DNA from 3 places in the Carnobacterium iners genome. Region 2 is predicted to be linked to each of the others. Evidence: predicted binding sites of a transcription regulator. Region 2 holds the regulator's gene; each other region holds the start of a gene.
What was found. The regulator NrdR, encoded in region 2, represses ribonucleotide reductase genes. The targets are predictions, from matches to a motif close to ACACNATATATNGTGT.

Region 1 (10,468 bases), 1.3 Mb from region 2:
TTCTCGTAAAGCATAAGTAACTCCAGCGCCAGCTAGCCCAATTGCTGTTGTAAAACCAGAAAGGTTCCGTCCAAAGATAGACATAAAAACAATAAATAAGACAAAATTATTTGCCCAACGAGCAACTTTCCGAACAACATACCAATGTCCAGAGTCTTTTAAGCCTCTATATAGGCGATTTAAAAGAAAACGGCGGACACCATAAAGAACAACAAAAAATATAAAAAACCAAATAATATTAACTAATAGGGGATACGATCCAATAAAGTTACGAATATAGTTCATAGGGGTAACTCCTTCCTTTTAATAGAAAGATGTTTAGCTTCACTCTTTTTTCATTATACTAGATATTGCTAGCTAAACGCGAAAAATGAGCCTTTTAATTGAGGAACAACCAAAATATTAATTAAAAAACGATAAGTAAATGTAAAGTTAACTTTGTAGTTTTTATCACGTTATAGTAAAATTGAATGAAATCGCTAGTGAAGGAGACTGACAATGAATTATCCACTATTAAAAAATCAATTACCAGAATCGATAAAAAAAGTATGGAAAAAAACTAGCTTTATTACGTTTATTTCTCTCTTGTTATTTGGTATAGGCGTTATAAGTGTGCTGACTTATTTTGAATTAGCTAGTAGTACATGGTATTTGGTATTCAGCATTTATTTTACACTTATCTTAATTTTATTTTTATTAAATTTTTTATTGATAAACTATCGCTACCATTATTTTCGTTATGAAATAACTACTAAAGAAGTTGTTTTTCAAAAAGGCTTTATTTTTCGCTCAATTACATATGTTCCTTTTTCTCGTATTCAACATATAGAAACCGAACAGGGCCCCTTTTTAAGAAGAGAGCACTTAATGGAATTGGTTATTCATACTGCTGCAACTGCTCATCATATTGCTGGTCTGTCTCTAAAAGAAGCAGAAAAATTACGTGAAAGTTTGCTAGAAAGAATAGAGGAGGCAAGTATAGATGACTAGTGAACGAAAAAAATTTCATCCTTCAGTTATGCTTGTTCATTTCATTAAAGGGATTCGAAGTTGGCTGTTTTTTATATTTATCATCGTGATAAATACTGACGAAATAAGTATCTATCCAATAGCAGCTATGAGTACCATCCTAATAGTAGTCGTTCTAACGAGTATTTTTAAGTACTTTACGCAAACATACCAAGTAACACCACAAAAAATAATTATTCATAAAGGATTAATAAAAAAAAGAGAAACAGATATTTATTATGATCGGATACAAACGATTAAACAAAGGCAATGGTTCTTTTTCAAACCATTTAAAGTAGTTGAACTTTTAATTGAGACAGCGAGTAGTACTCCTGGAGAGGCGGAAGCTTCTTTAACAGCAGTAGATAGTTCACTAATACAAACGATTGAAGGACTGCAGCACAATCTACGTTCTGACTCTAAGCAAGACAAAAAGACTGCATCATCTCACAAAGCTTCTTTTGTTTTATCCAATAATCAGATTGCTTTATATGCTTTAACGGATATGACTGTCTTTCTTATTTTTGGAACAGCTTTTTCTTTTTTTGGCGACTGGATTCCTGATAGTTTTTTTACAAAAATAGAGTTATGGATTAATGACTTACAGTGGATTGTAAGTGCTGTGGCCTTTGTTATAGGAGTTATTGGGATTGTTTTTTTATCTTTACTAAAAAATTTCATCTTATTTTATCAGTTCAAAGCAACCCTTGAAGAAAATACTTTATCAGTCGAATATGGATTGTTTGAAAGGAAAATTCAAAAAATACCGTTAAAAAAAATACAGGCAATTAAAGTTCATAAACAAGTTCTACGTAACTTATTTGGAATGTCCTCTGTAGAACTCGTTCTGATGGGTGGACAAGAAAAAGAAGGAGAAGGTTTAGCTTCAAAAAAAGTTTTACTCTTTCCACTTATTCAAACAAAAATAATGTATGAAATGTTAGCTGAATTTCTTCCTGATAGGCCCGTAACAGAACCCAATATTCACTTTGTTACAAAAGGAGAGCTATGGTACTTCTGGCGTTGGATATTACTAATGGGACTACCTTTCGTTCTAGGTGGGTGGTTTATAAGAAGATGGGTGAGTTTAATTGTTCTTATTATCCTCATTTTCTTATTAATCCTTCAATGGATCAAGAGCCAAAAACAAGGATACGCTATTCAAGGAAATCAAACGATATGGTTGCAACAGGTTCAAGGTCTTTCAACCGTTCAACTATTTATTGCACGACCAACTATTCAATCCTTTACTCGTTCGTCAACTAAATGGCTCATGAAAAAAAATCACGGACATATTCAAGTATGCTTTAAAGCAGGAGATAGTCCAGCCTATTTTGACTTGCGTTTTATCCAAAAAGAAGATGAAGAGCTTATCTATGAAAAATTTTGGAAACAAGTAGTCCCTACTGAGTAAAGGGCTTACCGTTAAAAGAATCTAGAAGTGTCTTGAAATAAGATAAAGGGCGTAATCTAGAGTGAATTAAAGATACAAATAGCTAACATTAATTTGAAAACTAAGTCGATTATAAAATTATAAAAAAATAACAAAGGAAATAAAAAAAGAAACCAATGAGTAGAACTCAAAATTATCTAAAAAATAGAAGAGAAAGTTTTAATAGTATGATGACTAGCTTAGTCCCTCAAACAGTTTTGAAGAGGGATACGATACAAGATAGTGGAAATTCGGGTAAAAAGAACTAGACTCATCTATTTTTCTGATCCCAGAAGATTACTATGGCCTCACCCAAAACGAAGGAGTGATTGATCCTATACCTTCTTATAGTTTGTGGTTAGGTTCTCTAAAAGCAGGAGACTCTATTCTATTAAGAGAAGCGACAGTCGGTACGACAACTAATTTTATTTATATTTCCGATATAATTGAGTGTTTTACAAAAGAAAAAATTAGTTTAACTAGTAAAGTAGAACCGGTTAATTATTATGGGTAAACAGTCTACAACGTGCCTAATGATGTTACTTTTAACTATAAAATTTTTCCTGCAATTTAAAAAATAAATAAATACATTAAAAAAACTCGTGATTTCACAAAAAGCTATCGGTATTTTCACAACTGACGGACTAATTTAACGAATAGCTATTTCCCTTCAGCCATTGATAGGAGCGTATTAATCCTAACAGTCTTAACTAGATGAATAATTGAATTAAACTGCCTATAATAGCGGCTGAAAGCATGATTTTACTAATAAGTAGATTCATGCTTTTTGACTTGGCTAAAACAGATAATAGTACTAGTAATACAAAAAATATAGCGACGGATCTTTGCCTAATATAGTTGGTGGGTAAAGATGTAAAAATAAAGATAGATAAACCTATCTCGAATAATATAGTCATCATGAAAATCCTATTTACAGATTACAGATTTAGGGAAAACTGATTTAAAATAAAATGATTCTTTTAATAAAAGTTTCAGTCTTAACGGAATAAAAATAAGTTGACAACGAAGTATAAGATGATTATACTTTAAAAGTAGGTAAGTGAGTGATTACTCACTATAAAATTAAGTGAGAGAGGAATGATGAATAAATGGCTTTTTTAGAAGTGAAAAAATTAAATAAATATTTTCCAATAGGAGAGGATAAACGATTTCATGCATTAAAGAATATTGATTTATCTTTTGAAAAAGGTGAATTAGTTTCTATTATTGGAGAATCAGGTAGTGGAAAATCAACGTTAATGAATATTCTTGGCGGATTAGATTCAAGTTTTACGGGGGATGTTTTTGTAGACGAAGAGAATATTGGGCAATACGAAGAGAAACAAATGGTACAGTATCATAAAGAAAAAATTGGTTTTGTTTTTCAAAGTTTTAATCTTGTGTCCCATCTTTCAATATTAGATAACGTTACACTTGCTATGACGTTATCTAATGTGGATAAAGAAACCCGTATTGAACGATCAATAGCTATCTTAGATCAATTAGGTTTACAGGAGCAACATAAAAAGAAACCTAATCAATTATCTGGTGGTCAAAAGCAACGTGTTGCGATAGCTAGGGCGCTAGTAAATGACCCAGCTATTATTATTGCAGATGAACCTACTGGAGCTTTAGATTCAGAAACGAGCGAACAAGTTCTTGATATCATTCAGCAAATAGCAGAGAGTGGGAAATTAGTTATTCTTGTAACCCACTCAGAGCGAGTAGCAGAAAGATCTAGTCGTATCGTAACAATAGCCGATGGTGAAATAATTAATGATAAAAAAATGGGATCATTAGATAAAGTGGATAATACATTTATTTTACGTCCTCTTGATAAAAAACAAACAAATAAAAATTTATCTATTTTTTCAGCTATTCGTATGGCTCTTTTGAATATGAAGGAAAAGCTAGGTAGAAACGTTCTAATTGCATTAGGTGGAAGTATCGGAATTATGAGTATCGTACTTATGTTATCTCTTGGACAAGGAGTAAATGACTATCTAACTGAAACAATGAACGAAAATGTCAATCCGTTAATAATTGAGACCAAGATGACGGAAGATACTAAAACCAAAGATGCCCGTAAAGAGCGTGTGGATAAAGAAGAAGAAGGGAAAAATGCAGCTGTTAGTAATGGCCCCAGTTTACCGATAAATATTGGCGGCAATGGTGAAGCAAAAGGTGGTTTTGAAGGTCCACCAGGAACACAAAATGAATTAGCCTTTGATAAAAATAATATCGAGGAACTTCAAAATATTGAATACGTAAAAACAATCATAGAAGGCTTTACTTCTTTTTCATTTTCAAAAAATGCTGTTGAATATGAAGATGAAAATTACACTTATATGAATTTTGGAACAGTTTCACCGGATATGACTCCTTCGAATATTATTTTTGGTGAATTACCAGAAATAAATGAAGTGATGATCACAGAAGGACTTGCAACAAGTATAGCTGATGAAGCAGATAAGATGATTGGCAAAGAGATAAACGTAAAGACTGAAATGGGTGAGGAAATACTAGAGGGTACTTATACAATCAGTGGTATCTATACACCAGGTGATGCAGTTGGACCAGCCGGAATCTTTGAATCTGTCTTCATGACGATGGAAACGTTTAAAGCACTAAATGAAGAAGCAGGTAAAAAGACTGAATCTAATGTTGTTTACATCACATCAGAAGCGGAAGGATTTACTAAAGATATTAAAGAAGAAGTAAAAGAACTAGGTTATGCAGGTTCATCTTCTGATATTTTAACTGAAATTTTTAGCCAATTATTAGCTATCTTTACGTACATTCTTACGGGAGTTGCCGGTATTTCATTATTGGTATCTGCTATTATGATTTTGACTGTTTTGTACATTAGTGTTATAGAACGTACGCAAGAAATTGGTGTAATGAAGGCCATTGGTGGACGTAAAAAAGATATTAGAAGAATTTTTGTCTCTGAATCATTTTTAATAGGATTTTTTAGTGGTATTCTCGGTGTTGGAATTGCATACGGGTTATCATTTATTGGAAACCTCTTTATTGAAAGTATCTTTGATGCAACAGTCTTTAATATGACTCCGATGTTTGCACTAGCTGGAGTTTTTGTCAGTATTATTATTAGTGTTTTAGCAGGGTTGCTACCTGCAAATAAAGCAGCTAAATTAGATCCTGTAGAAGCACTAAGAAGAGACTAACGATAAGGAAGTATTAAAAACGAGTACGATAGATTTTTATTTTTAAAAACGATGGCTATAAAGCTAACCACACTCACTTGCTTTTGGATTCGTTTACTAGTATTCTTATGGTGCGTTCAGTTTGTATTGATTACAAAATGACATTCAATTTAATTAGGAGGAATGAAAATGAAAATTAGCGATAAAGAATACGGAGAAAAACCTTATGTAGTAAATATCGAGGACGCTACTGTACAAAATGAGACTTATCGAACAACGATGTGGACTGGTAAAAAATTACAAGTAACCATCATGTCTATCCAGTCTAATGATGATATTGGCTTAGAAGTGCATCATGGTATTGATCAGTTTATTCGTATCGAAGAAGGACAAGGATTATGTAAAATGGGTCCTACAGAAGATAACTTAAACTTTGAACAAGAAGTTAAAAACGATGATGCTGTTTTTGTACCAGCAGACATGTGGCACAATATTTTAAATACAGGTGATAAGCCCTTAAAATTATATACAATTTACGCAGGACCAGATCATGTTGCAGGAACGATTCATGAAACACATGAGGATGCACATAATGATCCCAATGAACAAGACTAATACAAAATTGTTTTAGAGTAAACTAAATAAGAAACTAGTAATAACTAGTTAAGAATAAAAAAAGTTCCATCTATCAGTTTAAAAAAATTGATAGATAGAACTTTTTTTTATTACGTTTAAATTATTTTACTTCAGAATAAAAGAATAAAAAATTCACTTGCTTATTCTGAGATAATACAATTACTTAAGATGAATGTTATACCCAATTTAATGTAAGATATATCTGTCATATCGGGAAGATAGTATGGCTAAGAATATCATATTAAAGGTAGCACGTACAAAGAGTGAACTATCTCAACAGCAATTAGCAGATACGGTTACCATAACACGGCAAACAATCAGTGATATTGAAAGAAGAGATTATAATCCGTACAAGACCTAACAGGTCTGCTCGACTTGTGGACAACCAGCCTACCATGTAGAACCACGACCGCGATATAAATGCGGTGAAAAACAGTCTTTCCATTGGCATGGGACATGCCTTTGTCAAACAGTCTAAACCACTGCCTGTAAGCATTCGTGTAAAAAAGTTAAGTTAAGGGCGTTCCCAGGAGCTCTGTACTTTAGTGCCGATGTGGTTCACGATAAAGATAATAACTTTATTCATTCATTTAGCCAAAATATAGATTTTACGAGAATAAATAATGAAATTAAAGAAGAAACAGGTACTATTATCGACAGTAAGAACTTTAGATCTGGTTATGAAATAAAAATAGACGTGACCTATACTTTTAACGATGAAACAGAAAAATCATTTACCACTAAAACAATACTTGAAGAACAGGTTAAATAATCTATTCTGACTAGACACAAAAATAAACTATAGGCTAAAAAAGTGAAAAATGTAAAACAAATCTCTGTTACTAACGTTTAGATTCTTAAAAATAGTAGTAAATAACAGGGGGATAGGCTAATCGATTATCTTTCACTTAAAGAAACTTTATAAAAAAGCAAAAAAAACTTTGTCAGCACCTACTAATAAATATGAAGTCTTTTTTTGTACTAATTTTTAACCATAATATTACTCATATAAAAGTCTGAATCATTTCATAGATGAGTCTAGTTTCCGTTTAAAGTCCACTTTATTTGATCGTCTTCTTTTATTTCATAGTCAGCAGCACCGACTGTTCCATCTTCACCGTTTACAGAATAGAGCCACCATTTATTTTTTGAATCATCTTGTTCAATACCATCGATAGCAGTGATGAATCCATCTGTTTCTTTTACTTCATATTCTACGTTCATAGCGTCTAATAAGGTTGTGCCCTCTTCTACTTTTAAAGATCTCGCCATATCAGCCTGCTCTTCTTCGTCTACTTCAAAGACAATAGTAGCCTCCACTGTTTCTGGTATTGAAATGGAACTAGCTTGTTCAGGTACAACCTGACTACTAGCTGATTCATTATTTGCTGGTGCTCCACAAGCGGTTAAGATAAGAGTTAAGCCTAGAATTAACAGGGGTTTTAGTTTGTACATATTTTTTCCTCCAGTTGAATAAAATCGTTGGTTTAAGTAAGTAAAATTTTTTATTGGTATAAGTTACAGGTGTCCATTTTAGTAATGTGTTTTTGGAATAGTTTCTTTTTTTAGTTCAGAATGAAAGACTTTTCCTCCTTTTTCATAAAAAGGTTCTTTAACTCCTTTTCGTGAATTTACTACACGTGCTATGGCAAAAAAGTAATCTGATAATCGATTGATAAAAATCATAACGACTGGATTAATCTTTTCTGTTTTACCTAAAGATACGATAATACGTTCTGCTCTTCTAGTGACTGTTCGAGCTAAGTGTAAAAAACTAGCAACAGGGTGACCACCTGGAAGAACAAATTTTTCTATTGCAGGGGGCTCTGTTGAGTAATCGTCAATTCGACTCTCCAGCCATTCCACCGCTTCTTTTGTAATGAGGTAGTCTTTTGTTCCCTCTAACATGGCTAAATCTGTTCCACAATCAAATAAAAGAAGCTGGATTTCGGCTAATTCTTCTTTTAGAACTAGTTCTTCTTTAGTCATTTGACTAATGATTACCCCAACTAATGAATTTAGTTCATCTAACGTACCGTAGGATTCTACTCGGATAGCATCTTTTGAAATTGTCCGTCCACCAATCAAGTTTGTATTCCCATAATCGCCTCTTTTTGTATAAATTTGCATAATACCCTCCTGTTTTATAAATTTCTTCATTCTCATTCAGTCTACACAAATCTCTTTTAAATACAAGTCTTTACAAACACTATATATGGTGTAAAATAAAATTAACATACTATATATAGTGATTTTTTTATTTTAAAGACGATTATGGGTACTTAATGACAAAATGATGGAGTGATAGAAATGATGATAAATACCGTGTCAAAACCAGTATTAAACGTAGCAAAACTAAACAAAGACATTTCAAATTTCCCAGCTGTTTTTCCTGTTACAGAGGAGATGTCAACAACTTTCAGTGGTGTTTCACGTCTGATTTTAATTGATCGTTACGCATTTAAAGATACTACCCAACTAACTCTGACAAAAGGAGACTTAGTTGTTGTAACCTTGAAAGAAGATCCGCAATATCCTGCACGTGGGATTGGGTTTATTTCTGCGCTTTTATTAGCCGAACAAAAAGCCATTATTTTAGTAGATGAAGAGTACCGAGGTCAGCTAGAAAATGAAGAGGAACAAATAACTGGATTGATTACTCGTTCACTAGCAGCAGTTGAAAAACCATTAGAAATTTATTACGAACAAATTGCGAAGCGTAATGCAACTGGACTTTCAGCAGTTGAATCAACAATTGAAAAACAACAAGCTTCTTTTGAAATTTTTTATAGAGAGTTAATGGCACTAAATGTTATCCCAGCTGGTCGAGTACTTTATGGTGCAGGGTCTGGGATAGACGTTACTTACTTTAATTGTTACGTTATGCCTTATATGCCAGATTCACGAGCTGGTATATCTGATCACCGTAAACAAGTCATGGAAATTATGAGCAGAGGTGGCGGTGTTGGGACAAATGGTTCTACTTTACGGCCACGTCACGCATTGGTCCATGGTGTAAACGGAAAATCTTCTGGATCAGTTTCATGGTTGGATGATTTAGCCCGCTTGACTCATCTTGTCGAACAAGGTGGTAGCCGACGAGGAGCTCAGATGATTATGTTAGCAGACTGGCACCCAGATATTTTAGAGTTTATTATCTCTAAAATGCAAAATCCAGCTATTCTTCGCTTCTTAATTAAAACGACTAATGATGAAGAGATTAGGGAATTAGCAAAAAATAAATTAGTGTTCACTCCCTTTACAGCAAAAGAAAAAGCTATTTATCAAATGGTTTTACAATCAAGTAAGTTAACTAACGATGAAAAAATTGATTTAACAATTATCCAAGAAGCAAAAGAAAAGCTAGAAACAGGTGGAATATATAGTGTTCAAAATCCTGATTTTTTAACCGGTGCAAATATTTCTATTTGCTTAACAGATGACTTCATGCAGGCAGTCGAAAAAGATTCTGATTATGTTCTTCGTTTTCCAGCTATAGAACAGTATACAGTTGAAGAAATGAAGGATTACAATCAGCATTGGTCAGATATCGGAGATGTTCGTGAGTGGGAAAAAAGCGGTAGAAAAGTAAGAACGTATCGTTCTATTCGAGCACGTGAATTATGGAATTTAATTAACATCTGTGCAACCTATGCAGCAGAACCCGGTATTTTCTTTATTGATAATGCGAATAGAATGACAAATGCAACAGCTTACGGTCAAAAAGTAGTCGGCACCAATCCTTGTGGTGAACAACCCTTAGCACCTTACTCTGTTTGTAATTTAGCAGCAATCAATCTAGCTAACATGGTCGAAAAAAAGACTGGAATAATTGATTATGATAAGCTTATTCAGACTGTCAAAACGAGTATTCGTATGCAAGATAACGTCATTGATGCTACCCCATACTTTCTTAAAGAAAACGAAAAACAAGCGCTGGGTGAACGTCGAATTGGATTGGGTGTTATGGGACTAGCTGACTTACTCATTTACTGTGGCCAAAAATACGGATCTAAAGAAGCAAATACTTTACTCGACAGGCTCTTTAAAGCAATCGCCCAAGCTGCCTATGAAGAATCAATCAATTTAGCAAAAGAAAGAGGCAGTTTTCCATTTCTAATTGGAAAAACAGAATCAGAAACACAAACGCTGCGTCAACAGTTTATCGATTCAGGCTTTATGAGTCAGATGCCTGAACAGATTCGTCTAGATATTTTGACCTATG
Region 2 (10,468 bases):
CATTAAATGAGCACTTGAGTGGCGGATAATTTGTAGTGCATCTTCATGATCAGGAGTAATAATTTCTAATGTTCCATTTTCTTCTAATGGTTGACTGTAATCTACAAGTTCCCCATTAAATTTTCCTGCTAAACCTTTCTTTGCTAAACCTTCACTGATGCTTTCAGCCACATCTCTTGTAGAAACACCGATTGGCATATTTTTTTCTGCACCATCGGGTAAACTAATTTTAATTTCTGACATAATCTTGTTCCTCCAATTCATTTATATTAAAAAAAGTAAAAAAAGTCCCTTTTATGCTAATTGCTTAACATAAAAGGGACGATAAAGTCGTGGTTCCACCCAAGTTCAGAATCCTATAGAAATATAAACAATCGTTCATACTCTAGAATTCACTCTTAGCTGATAACATTAGCTAAATGACCTCTGCTAATTAAAACTAGTTCACAGTGGCACTCAAAAGGGGTAAAAATAAGAACTATTCAGGAAAATTCCAGCCATGTTTTCCTTCTCTAATGGAACGTTTTCTTATTCTCTTATCTTTTTCAAAGATTTAATCTATTTTTATAATTAAACCAGATTTTACAAATTAAATCAAGTTAATAACAAGTTTTTCCCAACTAATAAAGAAAAAATTTTTTTAAGATAGTCTACGATTTCTACCTGTCATTTCTAATTCTTTAGACAAATACTTTATGCGTTCCATAATGCGTTGTGCCTTTAGTGGCTCGTCTTCACCTCTTTGTGTCACTCTCAAGTGTTCTTCTCCTAAGTGCTTCATATCAAGATTAGAAGAAAAGAAAGTTGGCAATTGTTCTTGCATCCGGTATTGCAAAATAACGCCTAAAACATCATCTCTTATCCAGCTAGACATTGAATCTGCACCAATATCGTCTAGCATCAGAATAGGAGATTTTTTTACAGCTTCTAATTTCTCACCTGTTGTATTCTGACTAATAGCTTGCTTCATTTCGACTGCAAAAGAAGGAAAATGCATCAAGGTTGTCGGGTACCCTTTTTCTGCTAATTCATGGGCAATTGCACCTAATAAAAAAGATTTCCCAACACCAAATGCTCCATAAAGGTAAAGTCCCTGATGAAAGCCTTTAGGATTCTTTAAATATTCTCCAATAAAATCAAAAGCAGCATTAATCGCATCTTCACGCATGTCGGTATTGTGAAATTGATCAAATGTTGCTGTTCTAACATCTTTAGGCATATCCATTGAGTGAATACGAGCTTTAATGGCTTGTTCTTTTTGTTTAGCAATCAGCTCAGCTGTAGGCACGTAAGAAACGGCTATAAAGTGATAGTTCATAATTAATTGGGGCTTATAGCCCGGAGCCATCATTCCGGCTTTTTCTCGGTATTTTTTCTTCTCATTTACAAATTCATACAAGTTTGCATAACTCTTCATTATTGATTCTTGGGTGAGTATTTCTTCATTTTTTTTAATAAAGTCTTGAACATCTCTATCGTTTAATACTTCTTGAATGAGCTTTTCGTATTGTTCAGAAAGATTTCGATCCTTCAACATTTTCGTCAGATTTTTACCCATATCTTCCATTTATTCTTCACCTTCTTTTCCAAAGCTTTGAATTTTTTTCAATCTATCACTAAAAGCCTGCTTTTTTTCTTCACTCATTGGTTTTTCAACTTTTTCTACATTACCTTCTTTAGCCCATTCAGGAAGGGTTTCTGTTCTTATCTTATTAGTCTTTCCATAATTAGAGGAAGGAAAATTTGTATACTGTTTTCTTTGAGCTTGTTGTTGTTTTTCTGCATTTTCTTGATACATTATCTTTACTTTTTCAAGCGCCATTTCAGGAGAAACGACATCATTTTGAGCCCAATCATTTGAAATTTTATAAGCTAAACTTTTTTCAAAAATCGGATTATTTCTAATGACTAATACATAATGGATTAAGATATTAATAACAGATGCTGGCAAGTTAGCTTTACTAAGTATTTCTCGTAAAGTCCATTCTTCGTTATTTGTTACATAACCACCTTTTTGTTCTTTGATAGATGTCATAAATTCATATGGACTAATTCCTTCACTAGCCTCTATCAAATAAATGTCATCATCCGTTAAGCCTTGCTGTTTTAAATAACTCTTACGTTTTTTACGTTCATTTTGGTTGGCTTGAATATCTTTTTCAACAACATCTTCTAGCTTAACTTTTTCTTTCTTCACATTATGGTATTGGCGATACACAATGTTTTTTAATTTACGTTCATCAATATTTCCTGTATCAATATTACTAGCTTCTAAAACATATTGTTGCATATCTAATTCGTTGATTCCATACATTGTATGCAAAACAAGCATAGTAGATTCTAATTCTTTAGTAATGGCTGAACGGTTAACATAATGTTTGTTGAGACCAGTATAAAAAAACTTGAAATCAAATGTTTGCGTACCGATTTCTGGTCCTTTAGCCGGCGTTTCTCCTACTAATTCGATAGATTCTTCAAATAATTTTTTTTCTTGTTTCAATAAATTCGCATCGAAATGATAGACATCTAAAAACGATTTTGTAATTTCTTCGTATTTCTCTTTATCAAATGAAGCAATTGCAAATCGACTTCTTAAATCTTTAAATTTACGTTCTCCAACGGTTTCAAAAAGGAGTAAACTTAATAGGTCGTCTCTAAAAAAGGTTGCGCTAGATTGAGGCGCGAGCAACTCGTAGATGTATACTTTTCCTGATTGTGAGCCTTTAAGATAACTTTTTAATAATCCAATTGCTTCTAACTTAATTCTTGCTTGATATAATTCAGGAATACCAATATTTAATAATGTCAGTAATTCCGAATGTAGAATACCATTACTCCAATACGTTTCTTCACCAACTTCTGTCCATAATGTCATATAAAGACTGTACGCATTAGAACCAATTAAAGGTTGATATAAAAATGTAAGAACTTTTTGGTCTACATCCGAAAGTTGGGCATTTTGTCGGACCATAAATCCATCTTTAGGACTCATATTTTTCCACGGATAGTTCAAATGCCTTCACCCCTTTCGAGTTCTTTCAATGTTCGCTAGATTTTTTTTCAGACTTCTTTTTTTCAAGTTCATGTAGTTCAGTTAAAAAGACACTCATGTCTTTATATTGGCGATAAACGCTTGCAAAGCGAATATACGCTACCTCATCAATTTCAACTAATTTTTCCATGATATATTCACCAATAATTGCTGAAGAAATTTCATTTTCTCCAAGACTTCTAATTTTATTTTCTACTTCATCCACGATTTTTTCTACTTGCTCTATTGCGACTGGTCGCTTTTCACACGAACGAATAATACCTCGTAGTATTTTCCCACGGTTAAATTCTTCTCTTGTTCCATTCTTTTTGATGACAAGTAATGGTGCTTGTTCTACTCTTTCAAAAGTTGTAAATCGAAAGCTACAAGCTTCACATTCTCTTCTCCTACGAATAGCCCGCCCATCATCAGCAGGGCGACTATCGACAACTCTAGAACCATTATTTTGACAGCGTGGACATTGCACTATTCATCATCCTTTTTTATGATTTTCTTTGAAAGATTATTATTTGATTGTAATATAGCTTTATTATAACACAGCTCGTAAAGAGGTTAAATAAAAGAAGCCATCCCTATTTTCACAACACTTTAATAAAAAGAATGAACAGGTCTAACTTGTCCATTCTCTCTTTTATTACTCTTATTCAATTAAGTTTTTCTCTTTTAACCAATCTTCTATTTGTTTTTGTGTGTTTTCAACGGAATAATTATTATCAATAATTTTATCTGCTCTTTTTATTTTATTTTTAAGAGGTAACTGTGTTTTAATTCTTATCTCGGCTGCCTCTTTAGTTACTTTATCACGCTTCATTAGTCGCTCTAATTGTACCTCTTTTGTCGTTACAACTACCATAACACTATCAACTTCTGATAAGTAATCCCTTTCATATAGCAAGGGGATATCTAGAACAATTAGTGGAGGACTTATTTTAAGATAATCGATGATTTGGTTTGAAATCCATTTGCGTATATATTCTTCTAAAATACCATTGAGGGTGGCTAATTGTTTTTCATCATAAAACACAATAATCCCTAAAGCTTTCCTATTAAGCGTCCCGTCTGAATTAAGAATGCTCTCACCAAAATGTGCTACAATTTTTCTCAATCCATCTGTACCTGGCTCAACAATAATTCTTGAACCAATATCTGCATCAACAACTGGAATCTTTAATTTTTTAAAGTAATTACTTGCTGTAGATTTACCTGTTGCTATTCCTCCTGTTAAACCTAGGATAACTGCCATAAAAAACACCCTTTCTCTAAGATCGAGGCAAACTATTTTTCGTCGTTAATTTTTGACAATTTGTACATATATGAGTACCTCTTTGTGCTACTTTTATTTTTTTTATAGGAGTACCACAATTGGTGCACGGCTCATTTGTTTTTCCGTAGACGTGCAATTCAACTTGAAAGTTGCCTACTTTCCCCAAGGCATGTTTATAGCTTCTAATTGTTGTCCCACCAGCTAATACTGCTTTTCTAAGAACATCTATGATAGACTGATGAAGTTGCTCTACTTCTTTAGGTCTCAGTGAATGAGCTGGTCTAAGCGGATGAATTTCAGCTTCAAATAAAGCTTCATCTACATAGATATTTCCTAATCCAGCGACAACTTTTTGTTCTAATAAAAGAGGTTTGATGGCTCTGCTTTTTTGTTTCAATATCTTTTTGAAAAAAGTCAAATCAAATGTTTCTGAAATTGGCTCAGGTCCAATCGTCTTCAATCCAGCTACTGTGAATTCTTCTCCTTTTGGAACTAACGTCATTCTTCCAAATTTTCGCACATCTAAATAGCGTAAATCTCGACCATCTGATAAATGAAACACGATATGTGTATGTTTTTTTAATGGTTCGTTTGTTTCAGAAACTTCATATTTGCCTTCCATTCTCAAATGGCTAATCATACTCCAATGACTAAAATTAAATAATAAATATTTTCCTCTTCTATTAATATCAATAATACGATTGCCTATTAACTGAGAAGCAAAATCTTCACTATGAATTTCTCCTGAAATAATTCGATCCCAGTAAACATCTACTCCAATGATGGTGCTTCCTTTGACAAGTTTCAATAAGCCTTGCCTAACTGTTTCAACCTCTGGTAACTCTGGCACTGTCTTCGACCTCTTCTTTCTGATGATTTATTTCTTATTTTGAATCATACCAACTATCTCCGCTACTACTGTCTACTTTCAATGGGACATTTAGAGCAACGGCATTTTCCATTACTTCAGCAACTAATTTTTCAAGAAGAGGAATTTCAGATTCTGGTGCTTCAAAAATTAGTTCATCATGAACCTGTAACAACATAGTAGCTTTTAATCCTTCTGTTTCCAAACGTTTATCCATTTCAATCATCGCTACTTTAATGATATCAGCCGCACTTCCTTGAATCGGAGTGTTCATGGCCGTTCTTTCTGCAAACGAACGCAAATTAAAATTACGTGAATTTATATCAGGCAAATAGCGTCTTCGATGGAATAATGTTTCAACATATCCTTTTTCTTTCGCTTCGCGGACGATATCTTCCATATAAATTTTTACACCCGGATACTTATCGAAGTACGTATCAATAAATAGTTGAGCTTCTTTACGACTAATATCTAAGTTTTTCGATAGTCCATAATCACTAATGCCATATACTATCCCAAAGTTAACGGCTTTAGCTTGGCTACGCATTGCCGGTGTTACATCTTCTTGCTTTTCAATGCCAAATACTCTCATTGCTGTACTGGCATGAATGTCTTGCCCTTCAATAAAAGCTTCTTTTAAATGATCATCATCTGAAATATGTGCTAATACACGCAGCTCTATTTGTGAATAATCGGAAGCAAATATCTTCCAACCTTCATGACTCGGAACAAAAGCTTGTCTTACCTTACGTCCTTCTTCTAGTCTAATAGGGATATTTTGTAAATTAGGATCTATCGAACTCAGTCTTCCTGTTTGAGCAATAGTTTGCATATAGCGAGTATGAATTTTCCCACTATTACCGTGGATAACTTTTAGCAATCCTTCTATATAGGTGGATTGTAATTTCGCTATTTGCCTATATTCTAAAATATCTTCAACAATAGGCGCTTGATCTCTTAATTGTTCTAATACGTCTACCGCAGTCGAATATCCAGTTTTTGTTTTTTTGATTACTGGATAGCCCATTTTTTCAAATAGTATGACACCCAATTGTTTAGGAGAATTTAAATTAAATGTTTCCCCAGCTAATTCATAAACGCGATTTTCAATTCCTATTAATCTTTCGGCAAATTCTACTTTCATTTCTCTTAAACGTTGTGCATCAACTTTTATTCCACTTATTTCCATTTTTGCTAAAACCATTGCTAAAGGCAATTCCATATCGTAAAAAAGCTCTGTTTGATTATTTTGTGCTAAATGTCGTTCAAGCTGCTCACTCAATAAAACAATTGCTTTTATTTTATGCGCAATGTGTTCATGCATGATAGATACGTCTTCTGGAATATGGATTTTTGCTCCTTTTCCATAAATAGACTCATCCGGCGAAACATTGTAGTAATCATGTTCTATAGCAACTTCTGATAAATCCTTGCTGTTATCTTTAGTATTTAAGATATAAGAGGCAAGTAAAATATCAAATTGACTATTTTTCAATTCAATTCCATAGCGATTCAAAGCAACATACGTCCGTTTTACATCAAAAACTTGTTTCGATAGAGCAGCATCCTGGGCCCATTCTTTAAAATAAGGTGAATTTAAAACAATTTCTGGATCACTGACATAAATATGATTCTCATGACCCCAACCAACACTTATAATTTCTGAAGTATGGTAATTATCTGTTAACATTTCAAGATAAAGACCCGTTTTATCAGTGAACATCTCAGGTATAATCTCCGTCACAAATTTATACGCTACTTCTTCTCTTTTTTCTTCGTTAGCTGCATCATATTCTGTTGTATCTAATTTACTTAAATGTGTTTTAAAGTCCATTTCCTTATAAAATTGAACAAGTTTTTCTATATCTGGTCCATTGTAAGCTAAGTCATTTACACCAATCGTTATCGGAGTATCTAACATAATGGTCGCTAAACGTTTGCTAAGAAAAGCTACTTCTTTTTCATTGATTAAATTTTCTTTCATTTTACTTTTTTTCAACTCGTCAATATGTTCATACACACCTTCTACAGAGTGGTACTCCTTTAAAAGCTTCAAAGCTGTTTTTTCTCCGATTTTAGTTACACCAGGTATGTTGTCTGAAGTGTCTCCTGCGAGCCCTTTAAGATCAATAATTTGTTTTGGTTTAATCCCCATTTCATCAGCGATTGATTCAATGGTATATTCTTTGAGTTCACTGACTCCTTTTACTGTGATATCAACTCTCACATTTTCTTTAGCTAGTTGCGTTAAATCTCGATCTCCTGAGATAATGACTACGTCAAAAATAGCAGGATCAACGGTATCAGAAAGTGTGCCAATAATATCATCTGCTTCATAGTTGCTTAATTCATAATGTTTAATTCCAAAGCCATCTAATAATTCTCTCAAATAAGGCATTTGTTCTGTAAATTCATTAGGTGTTTTAGAGCGTCCACTTTTGTATTCGTTAAAAAACTCGTTTCTAAATGTTGTTTTTCCAGCATCAAAAGCGACTAAAACATGAGAAGGTTTTTCCTTTGTTAAAACACTCTCAATCATATTATGAAAACCATACAAAGCGTTTGTATGAAGTCCACTTTTATTTTTAAATCGTTCTAATTGTTGATGCAAAGCAAAAAATGCACGGAAAGCAACACTGCTTCCATCAATCAATAATAACTTATTTTTTTTAGTCATATAAAAGCTCCTTCTTATTTATCCTGTAAGATTAGTATTGTATCTTTTTAAATAGTTTTAGCTAAAATAACCCTCTTTTTCTATATTATTTTACCAAATAATATATGAGATAGCTAATTTCCAAAATCCATTCCTTCTTGCAAATAATAGTTTATTCTCTTAAGAATGAGAAAGTAAAAATTAACTAGTCAGATATTTGAAAGAGAGGCTGGAACATCTTGCTCCAGCCTCTCTTTTTTATTTATTTAACGCTGAATGGCTCAATAGTATCTCATATGATAGTTCAAATTTTTGAACATCTCCTGCGCCCATAAAAATAGCTACTCCATCATGGTGCTCTAGTAAAGGTGACATATTCTCTTCTCTTAAGATCACAGCATTGTTATCTATTTTTATAGCTAAATCTTCGATTGTTACTTTGCCTTGTTGTTCACGAACTGAACCAAAAATATCACAAAGGTAAACAGAATCCGCTAAGTTTAAAGCTGTAGCAAACTCACTTAACAAAGCAACTGTGCGTGTAAACGTATGTGGCTGGAATATCGCAATAATTTCTTTAGTTGGATATTTTTGACGGGCAGCATCAATTGTAGCTCGAATTTCTGATGGGTGATGGGCATAATCATCAATAATAACCATATCTTCTACTACTTTTTCAGTAAAACGACGTTTAACTCCTGCAAATGTAGTGAAATTCTTTATTACTTTTTCTTTATCCAAATTTTCATGATAGGTAATAGCAATAACAGCCAACGCATTTAGAATATTGTGTTTTCCATAAGTAGGAATAACAAAATGACCATAAAACTCATCTTCAATATATACATCAAATGCAGATCCTGTGACTAAACGGCTTAAATTTTTAGCTTGAAAGTTATTATTATCATTAAACCCATAATAAATAATAGGTACTTCAGTTTGAAGTTTCACTAATTGCTCATCATCACCACACGCAATAATAGCTTTTTTTACTAATTTAGCCATTTCCTCAAAAGCGCTGACAACATCTTCTAGGCTCGTAAAATAATCAGGATGATCGTAGTCAATATTTGTAATAATCGCATAATCAGGATGATACGCTAAAAAATGTCGTCTATACTCACATGCTTCAAGTACAAAAAACTCTGCATTTGGAACTCCGTGTCCTGTACCATCACCAATTAAGTAACTTGTATCTGCAATTGTACTCATAACATGAGCTAATAAGCCTGTTGTACTTGTTTTTCCATGTGAACCTGTAACGGTAATACTTGTATATTGTTTTAATAATTCTCCAAGAAAGTCATGGTATCGAATGACAGGCAAATTCATTTTTTTAGCAGTTATAATTTCTTCATGTGAATCCGAAAATGCATTTCCTGCAATAATTGTTAAACCTTCGTGAATGTTTTTCTCACTAAATGTTAAAATTGGAATTTCTGCGTCTTCAATATTTTTTTGGGTAAAAAAATATTTATCTACATCAGAACCTTGAACTTTAAAACCCTTATCATGAAGGATCAATGCCAGTGCACTCATACCAGAACCCTTAATTCCAACAAAATGATAGACTGTTTCATTATTCATTTTTATAAATCCTCCATTTTTTTATTACGTTTTATTTGCGTTTTATTTGTTGTTTACTATGATAATTAATAATAATCTTCATCATTTTTAACATTCGTCTAACTCTTAGAATCGGTTAGTTTAAAAAAATAAAATAGAACGAATATAGTATACCATGGTTTGTTTTTTTCGACTACCAATTATCTTTTTTTGTTTTATCTTTGTCTGAATAACCTAGCCAAATGATCTTATCATCACGTGAAAATAGAAGGCTGTGATTTATTACCTCTAGAAATAGTTCCCTATGAGAAGTAATATCAGCTGCCTTCTTTTTTAAAAATAATCAAACAGTTATTTATTGCCGTAACGTTCCTCGTAGTCAGTTTTAGTTATAAAAACGTCACGTGGTTTTGATCCTTTATTAGGTGAAATTAATCCTTCTTTTTCTAATGTATCAACTACATTCGAAGCTCTATTAAACCCAATCTTAAACTTACGTTGTAGAGAAGATGCTGATACTTGACCTTCTTCAATGATAAAAAGCAGCATTTCTTCATATAATTCATCCTTACCTTCAATACTTTCTACTCTCGCCAATAAGCTTTCAGGCTCAAATAAATAGTTTGTTTTACGTTGTTCTTTTACATGCTTAACAATACTATCTATTTCTTTTTCAACATAAGTTCCTTGGATACGAATAGGTTGGCTTGCACCATTTTCTAAAAACAACATATCTCCCCTGCCAAGTAATTTTTCAGCTCCACCAGAATCCATAATTGTCCGTGAATCTACTTGGCTAGATACCATAAAGGCTATACGCGTTGGGATATTATTTTTTATTGTCCCAGTAATAACATCTACACTTGGACGTTGGGTTGCAACTAGTAAGTGTATTCCTGCAGCACGCGCTTTTTGAGTAATGCGCACAATTGAATCTTGGACATCGCTACTGGCAACCATCATCAAATCAGCTAACTCGTCAATAATAATTACGATATAAGGCAGTTTCAACCCATGATCTCCATGTTCTTGAACTTTTTCGTTAAATCGTTGAATATTTCT
Region 3 (10,468 bases), 1.3 Mb from region 2:
CAACTTTTTTGCATTAAAAAATAATAAATTTATCTCGTTAATTATGAAAGAGCTAATAATTTAATTTTTCCGCAGGCAACTTTTTTAATGATATTATCTTTTTCTAATCGGGCTAATTCTCGGCTTAATGATTCAGATGTGGTTCCTAAGTAAGAAGCCAAATCTTTTTTAGCCATCTTCAATTCAACAATGGGCTCTTCTTGTGTAGAGTCAACCAAACTAATCAAAAAATGTAATAACCTATCTCTTACTGTTTCAGTAGTTGCCCAAGTCGTTTGTTGCTCAGAGGCTCCTAGTCTTTGAGAAATGGTAGACAACATTTCAATAGAGATCTTTGGGTATTGTAAGAGAAGTTCACGAAAATCTTCATGCTTAATCGCACAAACACAGCAATCTGTCAGTGCTTGCGCAAAAGCCTCGTAAATCCCCTTTTTAAATAATGCTAATTCGCCAGTAAATTCGTTTTGATCAACCATTCTGATCAATTGTTCTTTTCCTGTATCGGATAGTCGATAGATACGAACCTTACCACTTTTTAGCATATAAAGAGAGTCAGCCGTTTCAAAAGGACGATAAATTGTCTCTCCTTGAGAGTAATATTTATGGTGAATGAGTAAATAAATTTTTTTCATTTGCTCAGTTGTTAGGGATTGAAATAAAGGGACGTTACTTAAACAAAACTGTTCTCTACCCTCACATCCATGAGGTGTTGACTGGTTCTTTTTCACCTTACTCGCTCCTTCATCATTTATTTGTGACTTCTTAGTTTTATATTTTTTCTTTTAAGAAAAGACTTAGTATCTTTTAAAAATATCATTGTACTTGATTTAAATCAAGTGAATATAAAAAGAAATCTATTATACTGGATTTATTAAGTCTTTAAATGAATTCTTGTGTATATTTGAACAAAGGGAGTGTAAGACATGAGTATAGAACTAACTCAACCACAAGTTATGTTGCATCAAATGGTTGTAGACTTTACGGATAAAGAGGTAAAACCGCTAGATATACTAATTGATAAAGAAAGAAATTACCCTACAGAATTGTGGGATAAGATGATAGATACTGGATTTTTAGGGTTAACTATACCAGAGGAATACGGCGGAGCTGGATTTGACGTCATTGCTAGTTCTCAAACCATTTATGATTTTGCTGTTCGTAATGCTAGCATGGCCTTTACTTTAGAAGGGCATTATAAGTCTGTAGATCAAGTATTAAAATACGCAACAGATGAGTTAAAAGAAAAATATCTGCCTCAAGCAAATCACCGTATTTTTGGTTTTTCTTCAACAGAACCACAAGGTGGATCTAATGTAATGGGGCACACCGCAAAAGCGGTTAAAGAAGGCGATAAGTGGATTTTAAATGGCAACAAAACCATGATTACAAATGGCGGCTTAGCTCAAGTATACTGTGTACTTCTTAAAACGTCTCCAACAGAGTTGTCTTGCTTTCTTGTAGACGAAGACATGCTTGGTTTTAAACACGGGAAAAGGGAAAAGTTTATTGGAATGAATGGTACACCTGTAGGAGAAATTTTCATGGAAAATATTGTTGTCAGTGAAGATCATTTACTTGGAACAATAGGACAAGGTGTGGAAATAGGAGATAATGCTCACTATGACGCCCGTATTTCAATGGGTGCTATTGCTGCCGGTATCACAGAACATGCTTTAACTATCGCTGTTGATTATGCAAAACAACGTGAGGTAAAAGGAACGCCTATCACCCAATTATACTCTATTCAAGAAAAGATTACAGAAATAGCTATTGCTAAAGAAAATACCCAATTGCTTTATCAAGAGGCTGCTAGATTAAAAGTGGCAGGAAAGTCTTATGCTAAAGTAGCGACTATGGCAAAATCATATGGCAGTCGCGCTTCCTATGCTGCAGCCGATCATGCTTTACAAGTTTTGGGTGGATATGGATATAGCCAAGAATATCCCGTAGAACATTTAATCCGTGATGCTCGTGCGTTACAACTTGCTGAAGGATCACTAGAAAAAATGATGATTGAAATAGCTAAAGAAGTTGTCAATGAAGGAGAGGAATAAATCTAATGAGTTTAAAAATTGTCGTATGTATCAAACAAGTACCGGTTTCTAATAACTTGAAAATTAATCCGATTACTAAAAATCTAATTCGCTCTGGAGAACCAGGAGTGATGAACCCTTATGATAAAAATGCAATCGAAGCGGCTTTACGTTTGAAAGATGAATGGGGAGGAGAAGTCGTCCTATTATCTATGGGGCCCTCGGATTTTGAGATGACCTTACGACAAGGTCTAGCTATGGGTTGCGATGATGCTATTCTTTTAAGCTCAAGAAAATTTGGTGGAGCAGATACTTTGGCAACAGGTTATGTACTAGCACAAGCTATTAAGGAATTGGGAAAGGTAGACTTAGTTTTATTAGGCCGTCAATCTATTGATGCCGATACTAGTCAAGTTGGTCCAATTGTTTCTGAATTTTTAGGATGGCCACAGATAACTTTTGTTAGTGAATTATCAGGACATGCTAAAAAAGGCATGACAGCAACCCGGTTATTAGAAAATATGCAGCAAAAAATTGAATTTCAATTGCCAGCCGTGGTAACGGTTCGTAGCGAAATGAACGAACCTCGTTATCCCACACCTCGTAATATTCAGCAAAGTTATCAAAAAAATATTCTCATTTGGGATGAAAACAATCTATCTGTTGATCCTAATAGAATAGGATTAAAAGGATCTCCAACGGTCGTTCGTAGTGTATGGGCGCCAGAAAAAGAAGCTAAAGAAACAACTTATCTTAAAGGCACGCCCGATGAAGCGGTTCGTGAATTATTAATACAAATGAGAGCGAGTAATTTACTCTAAGAGAGGTTGATGAAAAATGACTGACCAAGAAATTTGGGTATACGCAGAAAAGCATGTAGGAATGATTCAACCGGTTACTTACCAATTAATCACTAAAGCTAAAGAAATAGCCAACGATAAAAAAGTTGTTGTGATTTTATTTGAAGCAACTGATAAAAATTTAGAAGATAAAATCAAAGAGTATGGCCCAGATGAAATTGTCATTGTAAAAGATGATCGCCTAAAAGATGCAACTGACTCTGAGATTGCTAGTTTAATGGCAGAGTTAGCCGATCGTCGTAAACCAAACAGTATTCTCTTTGGTGCTACGGTTGTTGGACGCTCAATCGCACCTCGATTACAAGCAAAGTTAAATACAGGCCTAACCTCAGATTGCTTAAATTTAGCGTTTGATGATGACTTATTGGTTCAAACAAAACCATCTTATGGTGACAATATTATGTGTGAAATTATCTGTCCTAAACACCGCCCACAAATGGCTTCTGTACGACCAAATACGTTTGAAGCTAAGAAAAATTTGAGTCAATCAGTTAGAGTAACAGAGATAAATGATTTGTTCTTTAAAAAAGCAGAGCGTATAAAAATTGTAGAAGAAACGCCTCTTCTTTCTAAAAGCGACAGCATTGCTAATGCCGATCGAGTAATCGCCTTGGGTAGAGGAGCTGCAGACGAAAAAGCTGTCTTTTTAGCAGAAGAACTTGCTCGTAAATTAGGCGCTAAAATTGGCGTAACTCGTCCTTTAACAGATCATCCTAAATTTAGTGGAGATGATCAAATTGGGCAATCCGGAAATACAATTGCACCAAAACTACTTGTTAACCTAGGTGTTCATGGCGCAGTACAGTACACAACTGGAATTGGTAGTGCTGAATTAGTTGTTTCTATTAATAAAGATCCAGAAGCCCCTATTTTCAATTATTCAAATTACAGTTATGTTGGAGACTCTGTTAGCTTCTTAGAAAGCTTTTTAAAAGTTGTTCAATAAACTGATCTATTTTTTCAGAAACTTAATAATAAAAAATATAAAAGACTAAAAAAAGTAATTTCTTGAACTTAAGAGGTTACTTTTTTTAAGGAATTCCTAAATCTATTGGATAAAAAGGTTTGAAATAAAAGGGGACTATTTTGTTATTTGTGTACTTCAGGATGCACAGGTAGTAGGATAGTCTTAAGCTAGTTAATTAACGGAGGGGATAAAATGAATCAGAATAATATACAGCAGTGTCACCATAGTCATACCGGCCATTCGCATAAATCGTGTGTCTCTTTAGTTCCAATTTTTAATCATTTAGAAGTTGAACAGCTAGATAAAATTATGGCAACAACTAAATCTGTCTCCTATAAAAAAAATGAACTTATTTATCGTGCCGGAGAAGAATCTGATTCTTTGTACATTATTAATAAAGGGAAAGTACATATCTATAGATTAGCTGAATCTGGGAAAGAACAATTGGTTCGTATTTTAAATCCTGGGGACTTCACTGGTGAAATGGCCTTGTTTTCAGAAGTTACACATGAATCTTATGCCAAAGCTATAGTGGATACCACAGTTTGTATGATTAAACGAGTAGATTTACAAGACTTATTAGTGAAATACCCATCTATCTCTTTAAAGATTATTGCGGAATTCTCAAGTCGACTCGAGGCATCTGAAAAACAAGCGACAAGTTTTTCAATAGTAAAAGTAGAAACACGTATCGCTCTCTTTTTAGCAGAGAGTCTTGATAAAGAAGAGCCAGATAGAGTTGAACTCACTTTACCTATGAGTAAAAAAGACTTAGCCTCTTATCTAGGTACTACTCCCGAAACAATTAGTCGGAAATTTAGTGACTTAGAAGCACAAGGCTATATCAAACAACTGACCCATAAACGAATTGAAATAGTTGATTTAGAGGGTTTATTGTTAGTTTAAAAACACGTAACGATATTTTGGTATGAATCAAATTCGACATTCTTTTAGCTTAAGAAAACTAGTTGGTTATTCTTCTTGCTGTTCAAAAAACTTTTTCTTAATTTTAATAAATCTTGTGAAATCAGTTAAAAGTATAAATAAGGTTGCGCGATTTTCAAATTCTTCTCTTGTTGTAGGTAAATCGCTATTTCTAAAGTCATTTAATAAGGATTCAATGTCTTTTGTTAAGTCGACAACTGGATTGCGTTCATGCAGCTGATTGGCTGTTTGATGAAATAAATTTGCTAAAACACTATTTTGCTTAGTTGGTAAAAAGCAAACGCTTAGGTCCAGTGACATCTCTGCGAGGACTTTAACTTGTTGTTGGCGCATATCAAAGTACTGAATCATATAATCCTCATTTGGGCTAAACAATTGGTTGTTATACTCCGTGTAGGCTATCTTTTCTGCGTTTTTTAAATCGATATAAAGCTCTTTTAATAAAGATTCAACTTTTTCATTTGTCGTATAATCGCTTAAAATCGAATCAAAACCAACGAGAACTTTTTTCATTTTCTCTTCAATTTCATCTTTTAATTGGTTTAATTGGGATTCTTTTGAAGGCATATACAAATTAAATAAAACAGCGATTCCTGTACCAATAATCATGAGTAAAAATTCATTTGTAAGCCATCCAATTGAAGTGCTTTGTTCCAGCAATAAATGAGAAACAAGCACGGAACAGGGTGCAATTCCTACCTCTACATTTAATTTATAGGCTAAAGGAATATAGATTAGGAGATACAATCCAAATACAAGAGTACTAAATCCAACCAATTGAAATAATACGGTTGCTACGCTTAATGCTAAGATAGTAGAGCCTACTCTTTGAAGAGCAATATTGACGGATGATTTTTTAGTTTCTAAAACACTCAAAATAGCGATAATTCCTGCTGAAGTACTGTATTCTAGTTGAAAGGCCTGAGCAAGTAAAATAGCAATAGTTGTTGCGAACGTTATTTTTATTGCTCGTAAAGAGACAGTCATAGTTACACTCCTTTGATTTAAAGACTACTTTCATAGTACCTCATTCGAGCAATAAATAAAATCAATGAGTCAAGTTTATTTTTAGCAAAAAGTATGAACACAATCAAGTAACAGAGATAATTTTAAGATAAGATAAAATCTAAAAATAAGAATTATTTTTTTGTGAAAGTATAATTTCAAAATACTTTTATTGTGATTATTAAGAGAAGTTTAGATAAAAAGATATTTTTTTATCTAATGCTCTTTAAAAACACTATATGGTGTGCTATATTATATATCGTATCACTACATAGTGTATTTTTGTTTTTAGCCTAGTTAGACTAATAGTCAACTAGTAGGGGAAGTGAATGAGTTTTCTCATAGGTAGAGGAATTAAATTGTTAAATACATATTTAGTTATATAGTAAAGTAAAATGATTATATAAGCAGTAAAAAAAAGTTGTTATAAGAAAATTAGATTGTATACAATGACCAGAGTTAATAATAGAAATAAGAAATTATAGGAGGAGTTTGATTTGACCATGGTTTGTCTAGCCGGAATGATAGGAATAGGTAAAACAAGTGCAACAAAGTTATTAGGAGAGCGTCTAGGAGGAACAGTCTTTTATGAAAAAGTTGATGATAATGAAATTTTACCTTTATTTTATACAGCAAGTGAAGAAGAGCAAGAGCTTAAACGCTACCCATTCTTACTGCAATTGGAATTTTTAAATAGTCGCTTTCAAATTATAAAAGAAGCGGTCAAGCATGAAAACAGTATAATAGATCGTTCTATTTTTGAGGATTGGTATTTTGCAAAGATAAACCATGATTTGGGACGGATTTCAGATACAGAGTTTAGTATTTATGAAAAATTACTGGATAATATGATGAATGAAGTTGACGAGATTCCTCAAAAAGCGCCAGATCTTATGGTATACATGAGAGCTTCATTTGAAACTATTTTAGATCGTATCGGAAAACGCGGACGAGAATTTGAACAAGATAAAAATCTATACAATTATTACTACGCCTTGTGGAAAGACTATGATGACTGGGTATTCAACCATTATGATAGATCAGCAATTTTAGTCATAGATATGGACCACATGGATATTGTAAATACTCCTGAAGATGCCAATATATTTGTAGAAAAAGTCCAAAATAAACTAGCAGAAGTGAAAATTGATTAATGACAGCTACTATTTTGATTTTTTTAAATATGGTACTCCCAAATGGTTGGATATAAACTAAAGATAAAGATAGATGAGTCTATGAGTAGACAGTTAGTAATAGTAAATAATAAGTGAGAAAAGACAAACGTAAGAACCTACTTAGCCGGTCCTTTCTTTAGTGAATCTCAGATTGATAGAGTCATAAGAGTTGAAACAGGTTACGCCTATGCTAAAGAAATGCTTATTGTGCGGTTATATATATGAAACAGATAAGCCTTAATTTGATGTTATCAGACGGTCTACATGGCTATTTAATAATATTTTAGATTTGGAGAGTTACAACTTTCTAGAAATGTCATTTAGTAGTTGTGCTAATCAAATTGATAGTAGGCAATGTCGAGTGTAAAATAAAAGCAAAAAAGGAATTTTTTCTAGTTTTTATTTCTTCAGTCATAGTAGATCCTTATGGGAGTCTTTATAGATATCTAAAATGGATCTTCTTTAAAAAAAATAATTAGTTTTACTTAATTTCGAGGGTAAACATTAGAAATAAGGTTTCTTTACTTGTAAGATGAGTCTAATCATTAAACTTATTTAAGAAAGGAACTTAAAATGAAAACATTTAAACGACTACCAAGGCATATTGGAGTTATTCCCGACGGCAATCGACGATGGGCATCTTCTCGAGGCATGCAAAAACAGGATGGATACGAACACGGCGTCGGACCTGGACTTGAACTTTATGAGGCCTGTTTAAAACTAGGCGTTGAAGAGATGACCTTCTATGGCTTTACGATGGATAATGTCAAGCGTCCCTCTATACAGGCTCGTGCATTCCAAAAGGCTTGCGTAGATTCTGTTCGAGAACTACAAAAGCGTGATGCAGATTTGCTAGTGATAGGAAACACAGACTCCAAACTTTTTCCAGAAGAGCTGAAGCCCTATACAACCCGAACTCGTTTTGGTGAGGGAAAAATGAAAGTAAACTTCTTAGTCAACTATGGATGGGATTGGGATTTAAACCAGGCTTTACAAGACAAAGAAACTCTCGTCAGTGAAAATGTAGCAAGTCATATTGCTTCAAAAGATATTTCGCGTATTGATTTGATTATACGCTGGGGAGGCCAGCGTCGGTTGAGCGGATTATTGCCAATTCAATCAGTTTACTCTGATTTTTATGTTTTAGATCAATATTGGCCAGACTACGAAGAAAAGCAATTGTTTGAAGCGCTCCGTTGGTACCAGAAACAAGATGTTACTTTAGGTGGATGAATATTCTGATAAGGAATTTTATAAGCATAGAATATTTTAAAATAGAAAGTAAATTAGTTAATCCTTGAAAAAATAGCTGAGTTTATCAAGGAACAGAAATAGTTTTTTTGATGTGCTCTTGGCTTAAAACATGCTTTGATCAGATAGTTTAAATCTTTATAGGTATATTAAAATGTTTTACAACCATCATACATATTGGAATGATGGGATTTAGGAATAACTGTTTGACTAGATTAACAAGCGGTGGACTCACCTCAAGTACCCGTATAAAAAGCTCGGTAGTTGAGCTGTTTATACGGGTATAAACTAAGAGCGAGATTGTGGCAATTAAAGAAACTGCCACCGAGTATTTTTCGGGAGCAGCTTCTTTAATTTATTCCATCTATTCTTTATTTTCCTTAAATCGAAGTCTGTTTTATTTGGTTGGATTGATTTTGTAAAGCGATTATCTATTTTAATATTTTTGTAAAAAAAATTAGTTAAAAGAAACAGCCACATCAAATCTAACTTATTCGTTGCCTTCAAAAGTAGTGTCAGTATTTATAATATACCAAACATCATTTACGCCCTCACCGTTAACGTCTCCTTTAGCTTTATCATTGATAAAGTAGTAAAGAGGATAATCCCTATAAGTTACTTGCATATCTCCAGTATCTTCTCTTTTGATTGTATCAAAGTCGTTTTCATCAAAACCTTCTGGAACTTCAAAATCTTCTGCAATAAAAGCTGGCCAATTTTCTAGGACATCACCAGTAGCATTACTTTTACCAGGCTCATCATTTTTGAAATAATAAAGTGTCATTCCATCAGCATCTGCTAAATACTCTCCAACTTCTCCATTCTTTAATAATTGCAGACTTCCCATTATTTCTACACTTGTCATTTTCTCAGTGTCTGACTCGACACTTGCCATTTCCTCAGTATCCAAATAGCTTGTGTCTTCCATTACTGCTGTATCGTCATTCGTGTTGCATCCTGCAACTAATACAAGTGAAGCTATAAATAAAGTTGAAAAGATTCTTTTCATTTTAATGCCCTCCATTTAGATAGATTTTTATTATTCAAGTAAAAATAAGCTCAATTAAGCCAAAGTAATGATAAAGGATTCAAGGGGCAGTTTTTTTTGATTTGTTTCGGAGTGTCAGAGAGTCAAGAGATTGAATAAGAAATAGTCTATAACTACTGGGCTAGGGTGTTGGGCAAGTTAGTTGTTGCTTTAATTTACTGTAGTTGTTTTCAGATAAAATGAACTTTATAAACTCATTTTCTAGCTCTTTTACTACACTGTAACTTTACCTTAGATACTATTTATACTCAAGTATTAAGACTCCTTTGTCTTTTCTTGAACGGAAGAAAACAATCAACTTTATCACTATCAAGAATAATAGCTGCTAGTTAGTATATTTTGAACATTTTTTAAGAGTAGTGTATACTATTTTTTAAGGAACAACCCCTGTACTATGTTTTTAGTAGGTAGAGACGGTTCGATAGGGGTTGTTTTTTTAGTTCCTCTACTATTATTTTTTTATAGAAATAAGATAGAGACGATACCACTGAATGCTTATAAGAATCGAAATAGTTATTAAGAATAAAAAACGAATAATCTGTGTAATGTTAACGAGAGCGTTTAAAGATAACTAGGCAAAAGTAGGAGATAAAAATGGAACAAAATTTTACGTATTCAGAAAATAATATAATAGGCCTAATTATACTTTTAGTAATTTTTATGAATATTAAATCACATCATAATAAAATGAGACTTGATAAAAAATTATATTTAACGCTTATTATTTCAACAGCGCTAATAATGATATTAAATATTATTATGAATTATGTTAATGATAGAACAGGATATCTCTTTAGAGAGATAAACAGTATAACGACTATGATTTATTTCATATTAAACCCACTTCCGTATATTGCTTGGTCACTTTATGTTGATTTTTTTATTCATAAGGATATAAAAAGAAGTAGAAAAATAAGACTATTTGTTGTGATACCGGCGATAATAAGTGTTTTATTGTGTATCCTTAGTATTTATAATAAAAAAGTATTTTATATAACCGAAGATAATGTATATCAGCGCGGGGAGTTGTTTTGGTTAAATGCAGCACTGTACTATTCTTATAGCGTAGGTACATATACACAAATTATTAGTAAAAGAAAAAACGTCAGAAAAAAAGATTATTATTCTCTACTGACATTTGCAGTTATTCCTGTGATGGCAGGTATACTACAAACAATCGATAC

Region 1: the regulator NrdR is predicted to act here: its motif matches at 8,450-8,465, upstream of B9Y54_RS05030 (vitamin B12-dependent ribonucleotide reductase).
Region 3: the regulator NrdR is predicted to act here: its motif matches at 6,041-6,056, upstream of B9Y54_RS05080 (deoxynucleoside kinase).

The regions. Positions count from the first base shown of each region.
Region 1 covers NZ_FXBJ01000002.1:1,010,560-1,021,027, forward strand. The annotation lists gene B9Y54_RS04985 (mechanosensitive ion channel family protein) at 1-285, opposite strand, end outside; gene B9Y54_RS04990 (PH domain-containing protein) at 499-990, shown strand; gene B9Y54_RS04995 (PH domain-containing protein) at 983-2,422, shown strand; gene B9Y54_RS12190 (hypothetical protein) at 2,766-2,954, shown strand; gene B9Y54_RS05000 (ABC transporter ATP-binding protein/permease) at 3,550-5,628, shown strand; gene B9Y54_RS05005 (cupin domain-containing protein) at 5,797-6,222, shown strand; gene B9Y54_RS05010 (helix-turn-helix transcriptional regulator) at 6,467-6,604, shown strand; gene B9Y54_RS12320 (hypothetical protein) at 6,797-7,015, shown strand; gene B9Y54_RS05020 (DUF4430 domain-containing protein) at 7,282-7,698, opposite strand; gene B9Y54_RS05025 (cob(I)yrinic acid a,c-diamide adenosyltransferase) at 7,777-8,373, opposite strand; gene B9Y54_RS05030 (vitamin B12-dependent ribonucleotide reductase) at 8,554-10,468, shown strand, end outside.
Region 2 covers NZ_FXBJ01000002.1:2,352,172-2,362,639, forward strand. The annotation lists gene thrS (threonine--tRNA ligase) at 1-243, opposite strand, end outside; gene dnaI (primosomal protein DnaI) at 641-1,567, opposite strand; gene B9Y54_RS11300 (replication initiation and membrane attachment family protein) at 1,568-3,013, opposite strand; gene nrdR (transcriptional regulator NrdR) at 3,039-3,518, opposite strand; gene coaE (dephospho-CoA kinase) at 3,693-4,295, opposite strand; gene mutM (DNA-formamidopyrimidine glycosylase) at 4,312-5,166, opposite strand; gene polA (DNA polymerase I) at 5,201-7,861, opposite strand; gene murC (UDP-N-acetylmuramate--L-alanine ligase) at 8,099-9,427, opposite strand; gene B9Y54_RS11330 (DNA translocase FtsK) at 9,758-10,468, opposite strand, start outside.
Region 3 covers NZ_FXBJ01000002.1:1,025,039-1,035,506, forward strand. The annotation lists gene B9Y54_RS05050 (Crp/Fnr family transcriptional regulator) at 42-728, opposite strand; gene B9Y54_RS05055 (acyl-CoA dehydrogenase family protein) at 924-2,054, shown strand; gene B9Y54_RS05060 (electron transfer flavoprotein subunit beta/FixA family protein) at 2,060-2,854, shown strand; gene B9Y54_RS05065 (electron transfer flavoprotein subunit alpha/FixB family protein) at 2,871-3,839, shown strand; gene B9Y54_RS05070 (Crp/Fnr family transcriptional regulator) at 4,053-4,766, shown strand; gene B9Y54_RS05075 (aromatic acid exporter family protein) at 4,833-5,792, opposite strand; gene B9Y54_RS05080 (deoxynucleoside kinase) at 6,314-6,964, shown strand; gene uppS (polyprenyl diphosphate synthase) at 7,559-8,218, shown strand; gene B9Y54_RS05090 (COG4315 family predicted lipoprotein) at 8,727-9,245, opposite strand; gene B9Y54_RS05095 (GGDEF domain-containing protein) at 9,879-10,468, shown strand, end outside.